DNA from 2 places in the Paenibacillus sp. JNUCC32 genome. Region 2 is predicted to be linked to the other one. Evidence: predicted binding sites of a transcription regulator. Region 2 holds the regulator's gene; the other holds the start of a gene.

Region 1 (3,413 bases), 860 kb from region 2:
TCAAGCACTTGCTGGTCATTCGTGTAGGAGTGAACCGTAGTCATCATGCCTTTAACGATACCGAACTTCTCGTCAAGAACTTTAGCAAAAGGAGCCAAGCAGTTTGTTGTACAAGAAGCGTTGGAGATTACAGTATGGTTAGCTGCATCGTATTTGTCTTCGTTAACGCCCATAACGATGGTGATATCTTCGTCAGTAGCTGGAGCGGAGATGATAACTTTCTTAGCGCCGCCTTTCAAGTGAGCGGAAGCTTTGTCTTTCGCTGTGAAAATACCAGTGGATTCTACAACGATTTCAACGCCGTACTCAGCCCAAGGCAATGCTTCAGGGTTACGCTCAGCGAATACTTTCACTTCGCGGCCGTTTACAACGAGTGCGCCTTCTTTAGCTTCAACAGTTGCATTCAGTCTGCCGTGAGTGGTGTCATATTTCAAAAGGTGTGCCAGCGTTTTTACGTCCGTCAAATCGTTGATTGCCACGATTTCAACTTCGCTGTTGTTCAGCGCAGCGCGGAATACGTTACGTCCAATACGTCCAAAACCGTTAATACCTACTTTAACCATGAGTAGTTCCCTCCATATTTGTAAAATTTATATATTCAAGATTGGCCGTTAAGCCAATCAAGACAACAAAAAATGAAAAATCTGTTGTACGCCCGCGGACTCAGATGCCGGCGTCAATTTCCTTCTCGACTTCCAATGCTGCGGCTTCATCCGTAACGAGAATGTCCTCGTGTCCGAATTTCAGCACCGCGTGAATCGCTTTGCCCTTGCCTTGCCCTCCAGCAATGCCGATGATGGTCTCCGTCCGCATAATATCCTCAAGCCGGAGTCCAAGGGTAAGCATTTTGTGGACAACTTCGCCATCTTCACTGAAATAATAGCCGAAGGATTCCGCGATCGCGCCATCTGCCTGTAAGTTCCGGATAGAGCCTTCATCCAGCTTCCGCCGTCTGGCCATCTCCATGGCATCCCCGATGCCGTGAATAATGACGCGGCTGCGCCTGATCACATCCACGATCTCCTGGATGTGCTGATCCTGAACCAACGATTGATAAGCATCCTCGCTGAGCAGATCCGGAACATGAAGCAATCGGTACTCAGCCCCAACGCGCTTAGCCATTTTGGAAGCGATGGTGTTCGCTTGAATCTCCATGCTCTCCCCGAGGCCGCCACGCGCCGGCACAAACCAAGTGCTTGTCAACGGTTCGCCGCCAGGCAAAGAGGACATCTGCTCTGCCACTTCGGCGAGCGTGGAGCCGCCTGTTACGGCAATCGTATCTCCATCCTGGACAAAGTTAAGCAGCGTTCTTGCTCCGGCCCGGCCAAGCTCACGTTTGACTTCCGGAGATGACTCGCTGTCACCGGGAATAATGACCACTTTACGAAGCCCGTAAGCCTGACGAATCTTCTCTTCCAGTTCAACCAGTCCGAACAACTCATTCATGACCGGTTCCAACTCCTCCAGCAAGCATATCCCTGAGCCGCTGATCCGCATGCCGAGCGTTTCAATCTCGATCAGCCCTTGCGCTTTCAGAAGATCAGTCTCTGCTCTGAGAACACGCTCGGTCATCGATAACGATGAAGCCAGTGTTCTTCGGCCAACAATTCCGGACAACTTGATCTGATGAAGGATGGTATACCTTCGTTTAAGAGTGTCCATCAGATCCGGCAGAAGTTGCTCTTGTATTTCTAATAGGTTACGCATGCATTCCACTCCTGCAAACTTCGTCTCGGCTCTCCTACCTGGTCGTAAAATGTCCCAGTTAAACTTTTTAAGTCCCACCCTTATTCTAACCAATAATCATGCCGGTTGCAAGTGTCCGAAAGTATATTTCTCTACCCCAGGCATTCTTATACATTATGGCCAACTACCGGCTCGTCTATATAATAGGAACAAAGTTTTGTCCGCTATTGTATTTTTGAAATAGATGCGGTATAATCAACTTCGTTGCTGATTTTTGTGCGCCCGTGGTCCAATGGATATGACGTAGGCCTCCGGAGCCTGAGATCGAGGTTCGATTCCTCGCGGGCGCGCCATTATAACATTTATTCTCTATACTGATTACCCTAAAGTGCCCATAACGGCTCTTTTTTTTACTCAATAGTTTGACTTTCTTTGACTTTTTGATTTAAATTGTTTATCATGTGGGTAATACGGTAACAGTATTTATATGAGGTACTTAAGAGGAGGTTTTCCACGTGAGTTTTATACCTATGGTCGTTGAACAAAGCAACCGCGGTGAGCGGGCGTACGACATCTATTCCAGATTGCTGAAAGACCGCATTATCTTCCTCGGCTCCGACGTAAATGACGTGGTCGCCAATTCCATCATTGCCCAAATGCTGTTCTTGTCGGCTGAGGATCCCGAGAAGGATATTCATCTTTACATCAACAGCCCTGGCGGTTCCATTACCGCAGGTATGGCGATATTCGATACGATGCAGTTCATCAAGCCGGACGTCTCGACGATCTGTGTCGGCATGGCTGCTTCCATGGGCGCATTCCTGCTTAACGCAGGCGCCAAAGGCAAACGCTACGGTCTCCCTAACAGCGAGATCATGATTCACCAGCCGCTCGGCGGCGCACAGGGTCAAGCCACGGATATTGAAATCCGTGCCCGCCGCATTCTCAAAATGCGCGACAAGCTGAACCGCATCCTGTCCGAACGCACCGGCCAACCGCTGGAGCGCATCGAGAAGGACACGGATCGCGACTACTTCATGACGGCTGACGAAGCCAAAGAGTATGGCCTGATCGATCAAGTACTGGAAAACACACCGCCGCAAGGTTTATAAAAGAAATGAAGTAAAGGGCAGGCGCCGTTATCCGGTGCCTGCCTTTTCTTATCCTCTGGATTCATCGAAAACTTCGAATACTAAATAGTGAGAGTATCCCCTTCGGTCGCTGTTGAAATCGGGAAACATGAATGATTAAATAAGGAGGTTTCCCGATTCCAAAGGCGAACGCGTTGCTCCTCCAAGGATACTCTCACTTCGGTACGATTTTTTCAATAAAACATAAAGACGGTAAGGCCATCCCCCTCCTAAAAGGCCTGTCTTAACTTGAGGGGAGGGGAAAAAGGGTACGCCTATGGTGAGATACACAAAAAATCCCCTTGATCATAGGGCGCAGGAGTATATGCTCCACGCTCAATTGATCAGGGGATTTATCGCAACGGGTTTCAGCACAGTGTTACATCAGGACAGCATCATGTATCTAAACAAGCTATAGTATGAAATTTAGTGATTACAGTTTACACAAACCGCCTATGATATACTCTTACTTCCACTCTTTCAGCTTCAGCTCAAACTCAGGAAATCCATAGGCATAGGCGGTGTATTCATAAAGCTGGAAGTACAGCACCGCCGCGTTATCCTTCACATAGAAGTCGGCATCGGCAGGCACTCCCT
Region 2 (3,413 bases):
CAGGATGCCGTATGAACGCATGACCCGGTCCGTAATACGGAGCTTGGATTCACTAAGGAGCCGCGCCCTGGCATTCTTCTCGTGCTCGATGATCTGCAGGGCCACGCTGTGAAGATTCTCGATGATCTCCGACTCGGTTTGCCCGAGCGTAATCTGATTCGAGATTTGAAACAGGTTGCCTAAAGCTTCGCTGCCCTCGCCGTATATTCCTCTAACGGTCAAGCCTACCTGCGATACGGCCGAGAGAATCCGATTGATCTGCTGCGTCATGACGAGCGCGGGCAGATGCATCATGACCGAAGCGCGAAGGCCGGTGCCGACATTGGTCGGACAGCTCGTTAGGTAACCCCGTTTGTCATCAAAAGCATAATCGATCTCGGATTCGAAGATATCATCCAGCGCCGTCGCGCGGCTCCATGCCTCCCGAACCTGAAATCCGGGATACAGACACTGTATGCGCAAGTGATCCTCTTCATTGATCATAATGCTGACGGATTCATCTTCGGTAAGGATGACGGCACCATTTCGGGATTCATTTGCCAGATTGGGACTGATCAGATGCTTCTCGACGAGAACCTTCTTATCCAGCTCATCAATCTCACTTAATTTAATTACATGCAAATGCCCGAAATCCTGCAAATCCTCCTTATCCTTTAACACATAGGTCAGGCGCTCTAGCACTTCTCCCGACTGCTGATCCGTTGCGAGCAGCGGGAAAGGAAGATGCTGCAGGTTGCGCGCCACCCTCACGCGGGTGCTGATGACAATGTCGGAATCCTGACCGTTTCCGCGCATCCACTCGCTCAGCGCCGAATCGGTAAACCGGAGATTAGACATCACGCATTCCTCCTACTAAAGTGCAAAATGTAACGATCTTATCCCTGAGCAATGTTACGCTCCAGCTCGCGGATTTGGTCCCGGATCTCGGCAGCCGCTTCAAATTCCTCCTGCAGGATCCTCATTTGAAGCTCCTTTTTAAGCTCATCGATCCGGCGTTTGATCTGAATCCGGCCGCCGGTACGCTTCGGCACTTTGCCCACATGAGAAGTTCCCCCATGGACTCGCTTGAACAACGGATCCAATCGATCCGAGAAATATTTATAACACGAGCTGCAGCCGAACCGGCCAAGCTTGCTGAACTGGGAATACGTCATGCCGCATTCCTCGCATTGCAGCGTCTGGGCCGTTTTCGCACCGGGGGTCTGGCCCTTGCCTGAAGGATCCAGATCCAGCAGGCCTGACAGCAAACTGTGTATAGAAAAACCATTCGACGTACCGGGGATCAATTCCCCTTTTTCGCGGGCACAAGTTTCACAAAAATGAAACTCCGTTTTCTCCCCGTTCACAATTTTGGTGAAATGAAGTGTCGCCGGCCGTTTACCGCATTCTTGGCATAACATACTCCGATGCCTCCTTACACAGACTCACTTACCTAATAAAGAAATCAGCATCGCCTTCATAATCCTTGCGCGCAGCTCATCCCGATAGGGAAGCTTCACATTCAGGCATTCCCTTGAAACGGCGGCCCGCATCAGGCTGGCCTCCCGCTTCGTCAAAAACCGGGATTCCTCCAGCTGGTAGATCAAGCCTTCCGCTACCGTCTGGTCAATCATGCTGCCGATGGTATGATGAAGGTGCTGCTGGAGTGCAGTATGCTGGGGAAGCTCGATACGCTGAATGCGTATGTATCCGCCCCCGCCGCGCTTGCTCTCGACAAGAAAGCCCTTCTCCAGCGTGAACCGAGTGCTGATCACGTAATTGATCTGGGAAGGAACGCAAGAAAATTGCTCCGCCAAATCGTTCCTTTGAATTTCGACGGTTCCTTCCGGACTTTCCTGCAAAATGCTCTTCAGGTATTGTTCGATAATATCAGAGATATTACGCATGGTCTGTTCATCCTCCACTGTTTGAAACGTTAAGACGGATAGTGATCTTACACGTCCGCACAGAGCCTTGCTTATACGTTGATTAACCATAATCAAAATCAGCGAACCCTCTCGTTGACTTTGACTTTCTTTGACTTTGATCTCATTATAGCACATTTTTTCATTTTGCCAAGAGGGTACTTCTCAAATGATTCGCGCTATGCCTGTATTCTTATTGTACCCACTTCTTCGATCGCTTATAGCCCTTTTCCGAAGAACAATTCAACCGAAGGAATAAAAAAAGAAGCAGCCAACGTTCCGGATTAAAACCGGTCTCTTGGCCACTTCTTCCTGTCGTTTTCTGTATCTTAAGCATCATAACTGATCAAATAATGCTGTAACTCCGTATTGTAATACCCGATGCTGTATTCAATGATGCTGCCCGTCTGGTCGTAGGAGGATCTCAACCGCTTCAGTAACGGGGTCCCGGCACTTACGCCCAGCAGTGAGGCAATCTCCTCATTAGCCACGGTCGCCAGGAAACGGTCCCGGAAATTCTCCAGCGTGATTTGACTCTCCTCGATACGTTCATACAAGGACGGCAGTTCGCTTGAATCGAACTCCTCCCCCATGTCCACTAGGGACGATACGTAATGGGTGTAGTAGATAAACGGGCTCCCGTCCAGCAAATACAGCCGCTCGATCAGCAGGCACCGCTCACCGAATTTCAGGAACAATTCGCTATCCGGTTCATTGTGCACCCATTCCGTCTTCAGATGGCGCTTCCGGATCTGGTGGCCCTCTTCAACCAAAATCTCGGTAAACAGCTTCCCCTTGGACAGCTTGGAAAAGGACGTGTTCCGGGTCACGATCGTTCCCACACCGCTCCGCTTCTCTACATACCCTTCCTGGTACAATTCCTGGATCGCATTGCGAACCGTCATTTTGCTGACGTTAAATTCCTGTTCCAGCTGCGGCTCGGAAGGAATATGGGAACCAAGTGGATATACCCCATGCAGAATCCGATCTTTAATGATCTTCTTGATTTGCAAGTATAATGGACCGTTCTTCCGCGTGATCGACATGCTTCCTCCTACCTCTCCACGTCAGACATATGATGACTCATCGCCTGAAGCACTTCGCGTTCGTTTGCCGTCGGCGTATCTCCCGTTACGGTATGGGCAAGCATCGCCGCCGCTGCGGCAAAATCAACCGTCCGGCCCGGCTCATATCCCTCCGAGATCCCATGAATCACACCGCTGGCATAGGCATCGCCCGCCCCGATGCGGTCATGGACGGAGAACGTCAACGTTTGGGAAAAATGAAACGCTCCATCCGTGTAAAGATAGCCTTGCAGGGAATGGGTATTGTCCCCGTTGATCTTGCGGTGGGTACCCGACGCAACCGTAATATTATACTTCGCCGCCACCTTCGGAATCAACTCCTGCAGCTGTTCGTGCCGATCCTCCCGAGTTGTTTCCATGCCAAGGATATGGATGGCATCCTTCTCGTTCATGAAGACGATATCCGCCAAAGACAGCATTTCCT

Evidence for each region. The regulator CtsR, encoded in region 2, represses protease genes until heat stress. The targets are predictions, from matches to a motif close to ATGGTCAATAAAGGTCAAACA.
Region 1: clpP (ATP-dependent Clp endopeptidase proteolytic subunit ClpP) is a predicted target of CtsR. The motif match lies at 2,106-2,126, and genes of this name have one in related genera.

What each region holds. Positions count from the first base shown of each region.
Region 1 covers NZ_CP062260.1:5,471,204-5,474,616, forward strand. Annotated here, with positions in the region: gene gap (type I glyceraldehyde-3-phosphate dehydrogenase) at 1-563, opposite strand, end outside; gene JNUCC32_RS24075 (sugar-binding transcriptional regulator) at 664-1,707, opposite strand; tRNA gene JNUCC32_RS24080 (tRNA-Arg) at 1,965-2,039, shown strand; gene clpP (ATP-dependent Clp endopeptidase proteolytic subunit ClpP) at 2,202-2,798, shown strand; gene JNUCC32_RS24090 (PdaC/SigV domain-containing protein) at 3,283-3,413, opposite strand, start outside.
Region 2 covers NZ_CP062260.1:6,334,598-6,338,010, reverse strand. Annotated here, with positions in the region: gene JNUCC32_RS27915 (protein-arginine kinase McsB) at 1-837, opposite strand, end outside; gene JNUCC32_RS27910 (protein-arginine kinase activator protein McsA) at 876-1,400, opposite strand; gene JNUCC32_RS27905 (CtsR family transcriptional regulator) at 1,425-1,886, opposite strand; gene JNUCC32_RS27900 (GntR family transcriptional regulator) at 2,234-2,950, opposite strand; gene JNUCC32_RS27895 (sugar kinase) at 2,959-3,413, opposite strand, start outside.